Alkalinema sp. FACHB-956: one gene and its partner. The protein of the gene in region 1 interacts with the protein of each later gene in a pairwise test. Links are inferred from orthologs where the notes say so. Each region holds a gene or a part of one and is shown on either strand. Other genes may lie near its edges.

Region 1 (7,834 bases):
TAGGAATGCTGCGATAGGCAATGAATTTCTCACTACGATCGTAGTTCTGTGTGGATTTAGATAATACCTCCGCAATAAAACAGGGATTGACAACGGTATCTTTTCGTCCGGTTTGGAGTTCGATCGGTTGGGGAACAACCATTACATCCGGGTAGGTGTAGACAGTCACTGAAGGAATCCAAAGCCGTTGATCGGCATAGAATGTTCGGTACTTTTTTCCCTTTAAGGTGGACTTCAATAGGATATACAAATTACCAGCAATATCATTATGGTTGGGTGTTCCACCATTCATAGGAATAATGTCTCCGTTGCGATACTCATTGCGAATGTCAGCTACAATTTCGAGTTCTAAATATTCATCAGTGCTGTAGCGTTTTGTTTCCAGTTGAGCAATCATGTTAGGTTGACCTCCAAGGTTTTAGTGGCTCGTGCATTTCACTGTTTGCCGTCACTTCATCGGTTTCGTTAGCATCGCCTCTCTGAAAGAGAATGGCTCACTCTATGCCTACGTTCAAAATTTTCATGATGATCCAAATTCAATATTTTCATAGAGATCAGCTAACTGTATTTCTAAGGGAATGGACGATAGGGAAATTGATGAATTCATATCGTTATATTCAGTAAAGATCCATTGGTGAGCATCAGTTTTGACGTATTGCTCAACATGAGGAATGTATTGATCAACCAATAGATATTCTTGGAATGTTGGGATAGTGCGATAAGCAGCAAATTTCTCGTCACGATCGTAGTTTTTGGTTGACTTGGAAAGGACTTCAGCAATCATTACAGGGTTTGTAATTGTGTCGGCGCGCCCCTGTTGTCGCTGGATTGGCCGAGGGACAACCACGACATCTGGGTAGGTATAAAGCTGGCGATCGGGAATCCAGAGCCGCTGATCAGCCACAAAAATACTGTAGGGTTGACCTTTTAAGCTCATTCTCAGGGCTGCATTAAGAATACTGGCAATTTCATTATGTTCAGGGGTGCCGCCCGTCATGGGAATGATTTCTCCATTGATATACTCATGGCGTGTGTCTGAACTCACCTCAAAGTCAAGATACTCATCTGGTGTGTAGCTTTTTTTCTCTTCAGCTTGCATCATCATGAGATTTTGCCCCCAAGGTTTCAAATTGCGAATTGATCCAAGCTATTCATTAGGAGGAACTACTTTCTCTAGCTCTAAAATCAAATTTGGTAAACTATTGACAGCAGTATCCCAAATAACATCTAAATCGATTTCGTCGTACTCATGTACCAGCCGATTCCTCATCCCACTGATTGCGGTCTAAGGAATAGTGGTTAAGGTTTGCCGAGTTGTTTCAGAAACCCGTTTTGAGGCTTCACCAATAATCAGAAGTCTGCGGATCATTGCATCTTGAAATTGTAAATCACTTGTTAATTCGTCTTGAGATCGCCCAGCAATGTAGTTCATCACAATTTGAGCAGACTGCAACATATCAAGCAGAGATTGAAGATCGCGTTCCATAAATTACCTGAGCAGAGGAGAGAATTGCGTTGCGACGCAGGTAGTTACGACTTGTCTCAATCCCTTTACGGGTCACCAAATCAACGTCACGCTGAAAGAGTACCTTTAATTCGTCCTCCATGTAAGCTAAGTCGAATAGGGTTGGATGGGCTTCTGGATGAAATTGCACCATCACATCAATATCGCTGTCGGGGCGAAAGTCATCGCGTAGGACGGAACCAAAGAGGGCAAATTCTGTCACTTGCCACCGATCGCAAAACTCAGCAATTTTTTCCATCGGTAGTTCGATCGCCGCAATCGTCATCTCACTTGTTCCTTTACCGTAGTTCACTCCGCCCAGTTTTCTAGAGATAGATTGTCAACACGTGAGAACTCTCGTACATTGTTGCTGACCAACGTAGCACCAAGGCTTAGGGCATGGGCAGCAAATGGCTAGGGTGTTGAATCGTTCCAATACCTTGGGAGGTTTTTGCTTGATCAGATAAATGCAAATGTTGGTATCAAGCAGGTATTGCATCTAAAATGCCTCTCGAATGTCGAGGGGGAGCTGCTCTCTAGCGGTCATAAAATCGTCAGAGAATTGCTCTAAACTGTCAAACAGGGACTGCCAGGGGGCATCTTTAGCAATCAGAACGATCGCACCTCCAACTTTTTTGATGTAAACCTCAGTGCCCGACATTTTGAAGTCTTCGGGGATTATCACAATTTGATGGGTTCCATCGGTGCTAATTTGAGCAGTGTTCATGGTGTAGATCCTCTAGGTAAGTTTGATATCTGAGGCTTCTAGTTGATTGTTGCTCCAAGTCGTTTCCGTCGCTTCATCTGGTGCGATCGCTACACCTGTTTTAGGTGTTTCAATTGTGCTAGGAGTTTTGATTTTGCAGCGTGATATTTAGGTGTTTCAGGGTGACGTTGCAGGCCGTTCGATAATGCCGCCCCCCAGTAACACTTCACCGTCATACCAAACCGCTGCTTGACCGGGGGTAATGCTCAGTTGAGGTTCGCTAAATAAAATCTTGATTCGACCCTCTTCCAACGGCACGATCGTCGCTGGCGAAGGTTTCGATCGATAGCGAATTTGCACTTCCGCTTGGATGGGAGCCGTGGGTTGACCGATCGACACCCAATTGACCCGCTGTACCGTGCATTCCGTCTGGTACGCCTCTTCCTTCGTTCCAACAATGACCCGATTCATCACCGCATCCAAGCCAATCACATAGAGCGGCTCACTGTAGGCAATACCCAAGCCCTTCCGTTGCCCGATCGTATAGTGATGGATGCCACCGTGCTGACCTAACACCTGGCCGGATTGATCAACAATGTCGCCTGTGGTGGAGGTAATGTACTTATCCAAAAATGCCTGCATGGAACCATTCGCTTCCACCAAGCAGAGATCCTGGCTTTCCGGCTTGTCGGCAGTGTGTAATTCAAATTGGTTGGCCAGTTGGCGCGTTTCCGTTTTCTGGATTTCACCCAACGGAAAAATCACATGGGCCAAGACATCCTGGCTTAAATCGTAAAGAAAATAGGTCTGATCTTTATTGCGATCGAAGGCCCGCAGTAATTGCCAGCGTCCCGTCGCCTCATCGTAGCGAGTGCGGGCGTAATGTCCCGTCGCAATCAGGTCAATCCCCAATTCCCGTTGGGCATAATCCAGCATGGGGCTAAACTTCACCGCCTTATTGCAATTGGAGCAAGGCAACGGTGTAATTCCCTGGCGATAGCCCTCCACCAAGTAATTCACAATGTTTTCTTCAAAGTTGTCTCGGCTATCGACGATGTGATGGGGGACGCCCATTTTTTCGCACAGCTTCGCCGCATCCACCATCCCTTCCGAGCAGCACTGCCCCTTGCCCTTCATTAACCAAAGGGTCATGCCTTCCACTTGATATCCTTGATCCTGCAAGAGAGCCGCAGTAGTGGAACTGTCTACCCCACCGGAAAGTCCAACGACAACCTTTTTCATGGCAACTGGTATGGCGCGATCGCCTCAGAATGGCGCTATGCGTAGTATTGACCTATCTAGGCTAGCATTTCCCCCGCGCTAACGGCCCCGAAACCCAGTACGATCGCGGTCACACTTTCGCAGGAGACCCAATCGATCGTGCTAGCGGCTGTACTCTACGGACAGGAAGACCTGAAACTGGAAACCGTTCCCGACCCAGAACCCGCAGCGGGGGAAGTGGTGATTCAAGTCAAGGCGGCGACGACCTGCGGCACTGACCTGAAGGTGTGGCGACGGGGTGGCCATGCCCGTATGCTCAAACCTCCGACTTTGTTTGGCCATGAGGTGGCAGGCACGATCGCCGCAGTGGGGGAGGGCGTGACCCAGTGGCAGGTGGGCGATCGGATCGTGGCCAATAACTCTGCCCCCTGTGGCCAATGTTTTTTCTGTCAGCGGCAGGAATTCTCCCTCTGTCAAAATTTACTATTCAATAACGGCACCTTTGCCGAACGGGTCAAAATTCCCGCGCCGATCGTCGCCCAAAATCTGTTGCCGATTCCTGACGAGTTACCCTTTGCCCTGGCCGCCATGACCGAACCCTTGGCCTGTGTGCTGCATGGCATTGCCCGATCGAATGCCCGTCCCGGCAATCGCATCGTTTTGTTAGGCGATGGGGCGATCGGGTTGCTGTTTGTGGCGGCCTTGGCGGCGGGGTATCGCGTGGGTCAACCTTCGGAAATCATTGTCCTCGGTGGCAGTCCCCAACGGTTGGCGATCGCGGAGCAACTGGGCGCAACCCAAACCTTTCTCCATCGCGAGGTGGCGGATATTCCCGCATTAATCTGGAGTTTGACCGAGGGCTGGGGAGCCGATATTGTCATCGAAGCGACGGGGGTGCCCAGTGCGTGGGAATTGGCGATCGCCTGTGGACGACCCGGATCCACCATCAACCTGTTTGGCGGTTGTCCCAAAAATACAACGATTGCCGTCAATACTGAGCAGTTGCACTATAACGAACTCACCCTCAAAGGCGTTTTCCACAACACCCCGGAATTTGTCCGGGCAGCGCTCCAATTCATCCACAGTGGCATTGCCCCCTTGGAATTATTGATTAGTGACCACCGACCGCTGGATCAGTTGGGCCAAGCCTTGGCCGACATGCGCGATCGCAAAGTTATCAAGGTTGCCATGGAACCGTGAGGCAAAGGTCGGGGGAATGCTAGAGCAGCGTAAATTGTGGAAAATCTTTTGTGTCGATCGAGAGATTCCAAGATATAGTTTTAGCCACCTTTACCAGACTCGATTTAGTACAGGATTTTGAAAGGTCGAATTATGCAGCGCACTGAGCTTCGAATCTCGTTAGCCGCTTTGGTTTTAGCCTTCAGTACAGGGCTGTCTAGCGTCTGGACTCCTTCGGCGATCGCCCTACCGGGACAATCTACTGATGAAGTCGCCACTTGGCTGCGATCGACCCCCAGTCTCAAACCCGGTCCGGGGGAAAAATTAACGGTGCGGCGGAGCAACACGGCCTCCCAGCGCATGATTTTTGAAGCGTCGATGTTTGCACCGGGGAAACTAACCCGCAAGTCTGCTTCGAGTGGGGTGGTGCGCAGTGAATCGCTGCAACTATTTGATATGCTCTACGGCGTCACCAAAGCGCGGCTAGAAGAAGCGCTGCGATCGATCTATGGACTGGAAATTACCCAGGACTACGAGCAGGCCGAAGTCGTTTACAGCTATCCCACAGCCCAGGAAGAACGGAATGCCCTGCGCCAAAATAAGCCGATCGCCGCTGCCCTCCAGGGAGAACTGCGTCGGGGTCGTCGCTTTGCCTACTGGGTTGAGGTGGCGCGTAATCCTAAGGGGTTGAACTACGCCGGAAAAATCGTCGTCTTTCTCAACGAAGATCTCGCTAAAGTAGAGTCCGATATCCAGAGTCGATAGTTATCCAGAATCGGTAGTTATCCAAAATCGGTAGTTATCCAGAATCGGCACTCGCCATGCAACTGCGTTACCTCATTCCCTTTTTTGACACCACGGCCAAGGATTGGGCGATCGAAGCTCGCTTGGCACGATGGCTCACCTTTATTTGGCTGTTGGTGGGATTGATGGTGATGTTTTCCGCTTCCTATCCGGCGGGTGACAATGAGTTTGGCAATGGCTGGTACTACCTCCAACGTCAAGCAATTTTTGCCTTAGTTGGTTTGGTGGGCTTTAACTGGATTATCCATTCCCCCCTGCGCACCCTACTTTCCACGGCTCACTGGGGCTTGTTACTGTTTCTTGGGTTAATTTGGGTCACGGATTTACCGGGCTTTGCGTCTATCGGAGGGGCCGCACGATGGATCCCGATCGGTCCTTTCTTGCTACAACCGTCGGAATTTGTCAAACCCTTTCTGGTCTTGCAAAGTGCCCGGATTTTTGGCCAGTGGGATCGTCTGACTTGGAAAAAACGACTGACTTGGCTGGGGGTGTTTTGCCTGGTGCTGCTGGGCATTCTGATTCAGCCTAACCTCAGTACCACTGCGCTCTGTGGCATGGTGATCTGGTTGATCGCCCTAGCGGCTGGCTTACCTTGGGTTTATTTAGTCAGTACAGCGGTCGGTGGGGTGTTACTGGCAACTTTGAGTATTGCTTTTCGGGAATACCAGCGCAAACGAGTGCTCTCGTTTCTCAACCCCTGGGCGGATCCTACGGGTGATGGTTATCAGTTAACCCAGAGCTTGATGGCGATCGGATCGGGAGGTTGGTTTGGCACCGGCTATGGTCAATCGCACCAAAAGTTAGGTTTTTTGCCGATTCAGTACACTGACTTTATTTTTGCGGTGTTCTCTGAAGAGTTTGGTCTCGTGGGGGGGGTGATGTTGCTGCTCATGCTGGTGGCCTATGCCACACTGGGACTCTATATCGCCCAAAAAGCCCAAAATATTGTGCACCGCTTAGTCGCGATCGGGATTGTTGTGCTGATTGTGGGGCAGTCAATTTTGAATATTGGTGTGGCAACGGGCACACTGCCGACTACGGGCTTACCGTTTCCGCTCTGGAGTTACGGCGGTAGTTCAATGTTGTCCAGCTTTATTTCCGTGGCGCTATTAATCAGGGTCGCGCGGGAGAATACAGAAGCAGAAGTCGTATCGTTCCCAGAAGCGGCAATTCCGCGTCCGACGGTGGTTCCCTTTCCCAAGCCCGTTCGCCCGAATTTTTTCCAATCTTGGCTGAAAAAGTTTCAAATGCGCGGCGATCACACCTCATCTTCGCCCAAAGCATCCCAGAAGCTGACAAACCAGAAGCCAACAAACAAGGCGCGATCGCGCCGACGGCGATCGCGCCCCTAGGGAATTTTGTGAAAAAAGGGATTTCGTGAAAATCAGGGGATTTCGTGAAAATAATTGCTTATTGCTGAGGATTGGTTGCAGTGCTAGCGGGTTTAACCGTTACCCGATCAACCACTCGTTCCGCCATGACATCCGGCAAAAATGGCTGACCCAGATGTTTGGAGGCGGAACTATCGAGTTCGATCGCCACTGGAACTTCTTCATCTCCCGTGGGCAGTTCCGCTGCTGAGGGTAGCCAGCCTAACAGAGGTAGGGGCAGTAAACTCATCAGGTTGGTGATTAAAATCAACAGCCCTAACTGCTCAAAGTTGTGATCGGTGACGTTGAGCCAGCGCATCATGAATGCGCCACCTTGGTAGGAAACAAAGCCAGCCAAATTCACCACAGACATGAGCAACGCAAACAAAGTGGCTTCCACACCGGGGGGACACAAGCGCGCCGCCAGTACCAGGACAGGCATGAAGGCAATTTGACCCATGACGGTCAAGATCAAACTATCGCCCAAGCTGAACCAGCGATCGCTAATCCCCAGTTCCCGATTGAGGTGCGTGACTAAAATCAGCGCCGATAGGCCCAGCACCGACGCAATCACCGTAGACCAGCCAAAAATGACGCGGAAGGAAATTTTCTTCAAAAATCGCTGAAAGATCCAAATGCCCGCGATCGAAGCGAAACTAGTGACCAACCGCACTCGCCCTAAGAATTCCGGCTCAAATCCCAATTCATTGGTGGTGAAGTAGAAAAATGCAGATTCCCCAGTGGGTGTAGCTTGCCAGAGAAACAGAAAGAGGGTGGGCAAGAAAATACTTCTTTGGGAAATGGCTTGCTTCAGTTGCCCAAACTGTTGGGTAATGACAGCCCAGTTTGGCTTTTCATCCAGTGGAGTTTCTGCGATTAACCAGGCGACAGCAGAAACAATCAAGGGAAACGTCGCCGTAATTAAAAAAACGGTCTGGGTACTGAACTGTTGTAGCAAGGATCCACTAAAGTAAGCGGTCAGAAGACCACCGACTGCTGAAGCGCCCCAGCAGAGGGACTGCAAGGAACCCGCTGCGCTTTGGGACTCTG
Region 2 (7,914 bases), on another replicon or contig:
ATCGAATTCAGCAAAGACTTTGGAATGGGACGACTGCAATGCATGTGAGCGATGCGGAACAGATTCTAAGTGCAGGAATTCAGTGTAAGTTTCTAGAACCAGGAAAATCTAAATGGATGTCTGGCAAGGTTCGGTTAGTTTTAGAATTTCAGCCGGATGAACCCGAAGAACCTGTAGAAGCAGTTCCCGACTCAGAATCTGAAACCTCACCTTTAGACGAAATTCGGCAAACAATATCTGATAATTGATTGCTTAGTTTTCATATCAGCATTGATTCGCTGATAAAAACCGACTTCCATAAGACTTTTCTTGATTTTTGGGTACTCGAAGAATGTTGAATAAGTCAATATTAGGGCCGTTCAGCCCAGATGATGTTGTTTCATTTCAGCCTATTGGACAACCCCATCTCCGACCTCAAATGCATAAGATTGGCACATTTTGTGAAGTCTTGGAACATGCTTTGACAGACAGCAATTTAGCGGAGATTATCAATCGATATCTCAAAGATAATGCCCTGGAAACTTATTCATACTATAAAACTGGTCATGGGCGACAGGAATACTCTCACTATCAAAACTGGTTTAGTGAAGGTGTTACTTGCGAAACGCTAAAAACAGATGGGTCTGGCTGGCAACATGGGAAAATGAAAATTACTGTTCAAATCAATGTGGAATTCTGCCCGAATGACGCAGAATCTGACGCCTCACCGTTAGACGAAATTCGGCAGACAATATCTGATACTGAAGTATAGGAAGAACCTGGAAACTTTATTTCTCTATGATTGAGCTAGCCCCAAACGACGGCGCACTTCCTCACTGGAAATTCCACCTTCTTGCTGTCGCCGTGCCCTTGAACGCTCAATCATGGACTGAAAATTCGGATTAGTCACCAATGATAGACTTTCCAGATCAACATTTTCCAAATTCACTAACGCTGCGATCGGCTGTCCATTACTCGTGACAACAACAATTTCTTCTGTCAGATTAGCGACGTAGTCTGCCAGTGAATCATTCGCCTCTGTAATTTTAATCATCTTCATAGGTTGTCACTGCCCCTATCATGATCGAAGTTTAGCACCCATCTGAGAAGCTCAAAATGCCTGAAAAAACATCCCGAATCACGATTCCGAAAGCGGTGCGCCAGTACATCCTCGATCGCGACAACCACCAGTGCCAAAGCTGCGGTAAAACCAGCCAACAAGCCAAACTAGAAATCGACCACATTATCCCCCTCGCCAGCGGCGGCAGCAACGACCTCAGCAACCTCCAAACCCTATGCCGTACCTGCAACGCCCAAAAACGCGATCGCTTCGACCCCCGCTTCGATCCCCACTTCCACTAACCCCGATCGCCCACCCGAAAAATATCGTGCGTTTTCAGAATTCAGTGCCATGATGGGGACTCATGGGTGTAGTGAATTTGACACGTGTGGCGCATGGACAGTTTACGATCGGCATTCCGTGGTAGCTTATGGGCTATGGCAGAAACAGGCAACCGCGATCGCATCAGTCAACAGGTACTTTTGGCGAACCTCTGGTTAGCCCTCTTGTCATTGGCCGTCAAAATTTGGATCGGCTGGGAAACCCGATCGCTCATGCTGCTCGCTGAATCCCTCCACACCGTCATTGACGCCTTCAGCACCGTCCTCAGCCTCATCGCTGTCCTCCTCCCCTACCGCCACAACGGACGCGAAGTCTGGAGCCACGGTCGCCTCGAATCCAGCCTTGCCCTCTTCCTCGTCTCCCTCCTCGGCTTTGGTGGCCTGGGGCTTACTAGCCTTGCCCTCACCCAACTCACCGCCAGCCCCAGCCTCGCCCACCTGCCTCGCCTCACCGTCACCCCCGCCATGATCCAAGTCCTGGCCTTGGTCTGCATTGCCCAGGTGGCCCTCGCGATCGTGCAAAACCGCCAAGCCCAACGCTTCAGTAGCCTCGCCCTCGGCACCAACGCCCAACACTTCCTCAAAGACGCCTGGTTACTCGTCATTTTGCTCGTGGCATTGCTCGGTCTATGGCAAGGCTACAGTTGGCTCGATCCCCTCGTCACGATCGCCATGGTCATCACCGCCGGACTCAGTTGCTGGCGCGTCCTCGACATTCAACTCCCCCTGATGCTGCGGCAAATTGCCATCGCCCCCGAAGCCATCAGCCAAATCGTGCGGCAAGTCCAAGGCGTCACCCACTGCCACCAAATTCGATCGCGGGGCGTTGTCGGTCGGCAAGTGTGGATTGACCTGCGCATTGTCCTACACCCCGAATTCCACAGCGCTAGCAACTGGGTCAAACAACAAATCGAAGCCAACCTGCGCGATCGCTATGGCCCCGTCCAAGTCGTCGTGGACATCGATCCCATTGATAGCGAACCGATCTATCCCCAAGACCTCCCCAAACGCAATCCCGATCGGGAACTCGATGGTCGATAATCGTGCACACTAGTTAGCACAAGCACATTAGTTAGCGCGTAAACACTCTTAGCGCGTAAACACTCTTAGCGCATAAACACTGTTAGCGAATTGCCGAGCAGATTACTGAGCAGATTGCAGAAGCAAGTGCGATCGCGATTGATCGCACGATCGGCAAAATAATTAGCGCCATGATTGGTCACGCAATCGTTTGCAAAATCATTCGTAAAACCATCCGTAAAACTACTGAGGATCCGCCTTACTGGGAGGAACTTTTTCCACCCCAGCCACCACTTCGATGACCTCCTTCACGATCGGCGCTGCCGTTGTTCCCCCATAGGCCAATCCCCCCGGTTCATCCAACACCGCCAGCACCACATAACGCGGATTATCCACCGGGAAAATCCCCACAAAGCTCGTAATAAACCGAGAAGCCGAATATCCACCACTTTCCGTCGCTTTTTGCGCCGTCCCCGTTTTCCCCGCCACCCGATAACCCGGAACTTGCGCCGCCTTCCCCGTCCCCTCCGACACCACCGCCTCCATCATCCGCAGAATCGCTTGGGTATGGCTGGGGGAAAAAATCTGCTTCGGCATCGATCTCTGGGGCTGCCAGTGGGGCTTACCCTGGCTGTCATACAAACCCCGCACCACATGGGGCGTCACCATCCGCCCCCCATTCGCCAGCATGGCATGGAGCTTCACCAGTTGCATCGGCGTTAAGGCAAACCCCTGGCCAAAGGACGTTGTCGCTGCTTCGATCGGCGAAGTCATATAGATCTTGCGATCCTTCAAATAGCCCGGAGCCTCAAAGGGCAGATCAATCTCCGAGGTTTGCCCCAAGCCAATGCGTTCTAGCCAACTGTAGTACACCGACGGCTTCATCGTTTGGGCAATCCGCACCATCCCCACGTTACTGGAATACTTCATCACATCCGTCAGGCTGATCGACCCTCGCCCCGCATTGTCAGCGTTATTAATCGTCCAGCCTTCAACCGTCACCGCACCCGTATCGTTAAAGTAATCCGTTAGCTTAATTGTCCCCGCTTCCAAGGCGATCGCCACATTGATTGGCTTAAAGGTCGAACCCGGTTCATACAAGTCCGTCAAGGCCCAATTCTTAAACGCCGCCATGTCCTTAACATCCCAGTAGCGGTTGGGATCAAACGTGGGATTGGTCACCATCGCCAACATCCCACCATCCTGGGCATCCATCACCAGCACCAAGCCGCGCTTCGCCCCAAATTCATTCACCCGACGATACAAAATGCCTTGGACAGCCCGCTGAAGCCGGTTATCGATCGTCAGTTGTAACCGCAGGTCATCTTCATGGACAAAGCCATTGGGCACCCCTTCCGGGAGCATCGTCCCCATGCCCGTGCGGTTCAGACGCACCGCCTTCGCTGCCCGATCGAGCAAATGCTGGTAGCTAAATTCCACGCCCCCCTGGCTCTTCTGCTGCACATCCACATAGCCCAAAATATTGGCCATTACGTCCTGTTGAGGATAGAGACGCTGCTGGGACGGCGTGAAATCTAAACCGTCGATGTAGAGTTCCTTAATGCGGTTGGCGGTATCTTCGCTCAAGCTATCTGCCAACCGAATACCACTCTTCGCAGAATCCAATTTTTGTTGTAACTCCGCCACTGGCCGATCGAGGATCGGCGCTAACTTGGCAGCCACCTCCGCCGTAGACAACGCTCCAAAGTAGCGAGGATGGGCGTAGATCGTAATCGACGGCTGATCGATCGCCACAACATTGTTATTGCGATCGACGATCGGACGCCGGGGCATAAAAGGCTTGAGATAGGTCGTCTGCTGCTGCTTTGCCCGCTCCACCAAATCATTGGCTTGCAATACCTGGAGTCGTACTAGGTTGGTGCCCAAGAGCCCGACCCCAAGCAACAACACACCCCAGACTAAGCGCAGTCGCCCAATCGAAGGTTGGGTTTCCGGCTTGCGGGGAAACCGGATCGATCGAGCGGGACGACGACGGGAAGCCTCAGAAGGGTAACGCACCTTAAGTATCCTAGGAAATAGTTAGTATCCGACAGGGGAAATAGGACGAGCTTGTGCTTCTTGATCTGGGGATTTCACCTCCTTGGGTGGGCGGGGAGGTGCAGGTTTGATCATAATCAGGTGATCCCGATTGCGAGGCACCAAGCCATAGTCAGCAGGATTCGCTGTTTTGGCAATTTCATTCTTCATCAGTTCGCTGTTCGCAGTCAGTTGTCGCTCATTGCGGCGAAATTGCTCCAAGCGAGCAAATTCTTTGCCCCATAGTTGCTGCGAATAAATCGTTAACCCATAGGTCACGATCGCGCTGCCCGCTAAAACCAATGTGATGCCCACACTCCACTGCTGCACCTGCAATATCGATCGCAACCAAGATGGCAGGCTGGGCGGGGTAGGCAGAGTCCGCACGGTTTGGCGGGAACGCAGAGAAGTCACTGTAGCGCCCTGTCCCGACTGCCCCGATCGTGGGGAGCGAGAAGATCGCCTAGAATCTGCTGTCCCCTGGCGCATAGCACGAGAGGGCGAACGAGAGGGTCGTTTGTCAGCTTGACGGGAACGCATACCTACAGACCGTATACCTACAGATATAGAACGCGATAGTCCTATCACAACCTGAGAATAGGGAGTCTCAAGCTAAGAACCGCACATTGAAGAATGCCCTATATTTTAAGCACACCTGTCTCGAAAGATCTCCGCTAATTCATAAATTTCCGTAGATTGCTCAGTAGATTGCTTTGATTGCTGGGTCGATCGCATCGCACTTGCCGCTTAACGATTGCCCTGCCCCGACGGCAACATCAGACGACTCATCACCCGACCATCCTCCAAGCGGCTCAGGCTCAAGTCCCCTTGCATCGCCTTGATGAGCTCCCGGCAAACCGCAAAGTGCAGCCCCGGCGGCTGGCTCAAGGTACTGGGAGCCAAGGGATCCAAGATCGAATTGCCCTCTAAGTCCTGGAGCAACCGAGATTCGATCGTCCCGTCATCGGTAATCGCCACCTCAATCCACCGACGATCGAACTGGCGACACCAAATGTCAATGCGGCCCCCCGCAGGCGATCGCAAACAGGCACTGAAGAGCAATTCATACAGCACCATTTCCAGCTTAACCGCATCACCCACCACCACCGGGTTATCTTCATGGTGCACCTGAGACCACAACTGGCGCTCCTTCAGGATGGCATCGGCGCGATCCATCGTGCGCCGCACCAAGCCAATTAATGGGAGGGTTTCCTGGCGAAATTTGAGTTGCCATTGTTCTTCCGTTAGGGCGACTGACAGCGGAGCCAGCGTATCATTCATCTGACGCAGAATTTGTTGCTGACGGGTCGCAATCAGAGAATCGGAGCCCGGTTTGGCCAGATCCAGGAGCTTTTGCACCCCAGAGTGGGTCGATCGATAGATTTCTTCCAGGTGGCGATGCTTATACCACCCAATTTGCTCCAGCTTGAGCCGTTCGCCCTGTAGGATGCGCTCCAGCTTGAGGTGGCGACGAGTGCCCGCCAGTTCCCCCGCCAGGAGTTCCAAGGCACTGAGATAGCGATCGTCCCATTGCCGCTGATCGTCATCGGCCACAAAGAGCACCCCCGCAGGTTCATCTTCCGCATTGGTACGCAGGCAAATCGCCAGCAGTTGGCCCATGCCCTGGGTATTGAGCCATTGCCGACTTTCCCCCGGCACCTGACTCGCCCGTAACGCCATAACGCCCGCATTTTCCAAGGCCATCCGCAGCAGGGGATCAGCATGAACCGAGACTTTTAGGTTATTGCTGATAGCATAGCGGCGATCGGACTGATCAATCGACACGACTAAACGTCCCACCCGACGTCCGGGAAACCAGGACACCAGAAAGGCCAAGGGTGCATCTAAGACACTGGCGATCGATCGCAGTGCCGATTGTTCCAAGGCTTCGATCGTCAAGCTCTGGCGCATTCCAGTAATACTGCGCTGAATGCTATTAGCCAACTGTTGTTGCTGATCAAGACGTTTTTGGAGTTGCCACTGGTGCAAAATCAAACCGATTTGCTGGGCAACACTACCGACGAGATCCTGTTCTGCCTGCGTCCACGATCGCGGCATCTCATGGCAAATAATGACTAGGCCACCTTCCGCTTTGCCCGCTGCGGTAGGACTCACCACCAGCGATCGCACCCCCAATTCCAGCAAAGGATTACGCCAAGCAGCAAACCGTAAATCATCCTCCAAGTTCTCAATCCCAACGGCTTTGGGTGTCCGCTCCAACAATTGGAGATCAATCTCACTCAAGGCAGGGAGAAAGGTGGGACAAGCTCGACGATTTTTAGGTTGGTTTTGATAGCACAGTTCAAAGCGCTGGTGGGTCTTGTCATAGAGTGCGACGATAAACCGCTCGACCTTGAGCCGTTTCCCCAGAAGGGTTGCAGCGCGGGAAATGGTCGATTTCCAATCCTGGGCACTGTAGAGGGATTGGGCAATTTCCGAGGTGAGGGTCTGATCCATCTGAGTTTGCTGGATCACCATCTCCATTTCTTCGAGGGGCGCAGCCATGGCCAACATTTGTGCAGCCCCACGGAGGAACTGTTTTTCTTCCTCTTGCCAGATCCGGGGCTCATTGCCCTCCACCGCCAGAAATCCTAGTAGTTGCCGTTGGTAGAGAATGGGAGCCGCCAAGAGCGATCGCGCCCGAATCAGTTGCATCAGGCGGGCGGTGGCATCGGCCCGCAGGGAACTGTGGGCCTCCCCGATCGCCACCACTTGATCGTTGAGCAGGGATTGATAGAAACTCCCGATTTCCTGGGCGGTAATGCCCGGAGCCGGATTGTTAATGTCGAGAAACCCGGTTGTCCTGGCATGGTTACTCAGTCGCCGCCAAAAATAGCGTTGATTGGGTTCAAACCAATAGACATTGGTGCGATGGGGCATAACAAAGCGATGGGTTTCCTCAATCACCGCCTCCAGCCGTTGGCCGAAATTAGCGAGTGATCGCATTTGATGCAAGAGGGCAAGGAGCGATCGATCGGGCCGCTTGGTCTGCTGGCGTTGCCATTCCTGTTCCGCCGCATTCAGGGATGCCCCCAATTCCCCCAGCACCATGGCGAGGCAGGCTTTTTCTTCCGCCGTTGGGAACGTCCCCCAGCGTTGGGATCCAACCAACACCACACCAAAGCAGCGATCGCGGTAGCCGATCGGAAAAATCATGGTGCCCTGGGTGTTGAGCTTTTGGGCAATCCGTTGCCATTCCCCGGCCCGCATCTCCTGCCGCAAATCGGCAACTGCGATCGGACGTTGTTGGATCACCACCTGCTCCAACAAATCCCCCGCCGTCAGACTAAATCGTTGTCGAAAAAACTCTGTACTCTGGTGAGTCGGAGTGTGACCGCCCTTGCCCAAGATGCGATGATCAGCCCGATCGTACAAACCAATCCAAATCAGTTCATACCCCGCCGAAAAGGCAGACCGCAGATAACTGAGCGTGGTTTCAATCAAGAAATCACTATCCTCAGCCTCTCGCAGGGTTTG

The links. Proteins that work in one complex are often made in the same cells at the same time.
Region 2: the proteins of H6G21_RS24010 (region 1) and H6G21_RS06065 interact in binary tests that used the Escherichia coli proteins (3 or more experiments, as listed by UniProt). The link is inferred for Alkalinema sp. FACHB-956 from one-to-one orthologs.

Annotation. Positions count from the first base shown.
Region 1 is NZ_JACJRC010000043.1:13,848-21,681, reverse strand. Bases 4,754-7,598 are described here. They hold H6G21_RS24010 (FtsW/RodA/SpoVE family cell cycle protein), read left to right. Parts: upstream 4,754-5,431; coding sequence 5,432-6,766; downstream 6,767-7,598. Other genes in these bases: H6G21_RS24005 (folate/biopterin family MFS transporter), read right to left, coding at 6,825-7,598; H6G21_RS24015 (hypothetical protein), read left to right, coding at 4,764-5,375. Outside these bases: H6G21_RS24050 (Uma2 family endonuclease), read right to left, coding at 1-397; H6G21_RS24045 (Uma2 family endonuclease), read right to left, coding at 521-1,105; H6G21_RS24035 (nucleotidyltransferase family protein), read right to left, coding at 1,458-1,790; H6G21_RS24030 (AbrB/MazE/SpoVT family DNA-binding domain-containing protein), read right to left, coding at 2,004-2,231; tRNA 2-thiouridine(34) synthase MnmA, read right to left, coding at 2,388-3,452; H6G21_RS24020 (alcohol dehydrogenase catalytic domain-containing protein), read left to right, coding at 3,591-4,631; more of H6G21_RS24005, read right to left, coding at 7,599-7,834.
Region 2 is NZ_JACJRC010000003.1:201,507-209,420, forward strand. The notes cover bases 2,032-4,956. They hold H6G21_RS06065 (penicillin-binding protein 2), read right to left. Parts: upstream 4,420-4,956; coding sequence 2,644-4,419; downstream 2,032-2,643. Other genes in these bases: H6G21_RS06060 (cation diffusion facilitator family transporter), read left to right, coding at 2,032-2,421; H6G21_RS06070 (hypothetical protein), read right to left, coding at 4,441-4,956. Outside these bases: H6G21_RS06040 (KGK domain-containing protein), read left to right, coding at 1-248; H6G21_RS06045 (KGK domain-containing protein), read left to right, coding at 332-751; H6G21_RS06050 (hypothetical protein), read right to left, coding at 776-1,039; H6G21_RS06055 (HNH endonuclease), read left to right, coding at 1,096-1,341; more of H6G21_RS06060, read left to right, coding at 1,477-2,031; more of H6G21_RS06070, read right to left, coding at 4,957-4,977; H6G21_RS06075 (GAF domain-containing protein), read right to left, coding at 5,185-7,914. UniProt on the Escherichia coli protein: Essential cell division protein that catalyzes cross-linking of the peptidoglycan cell wall at the division septum. Required for localization of FtsN.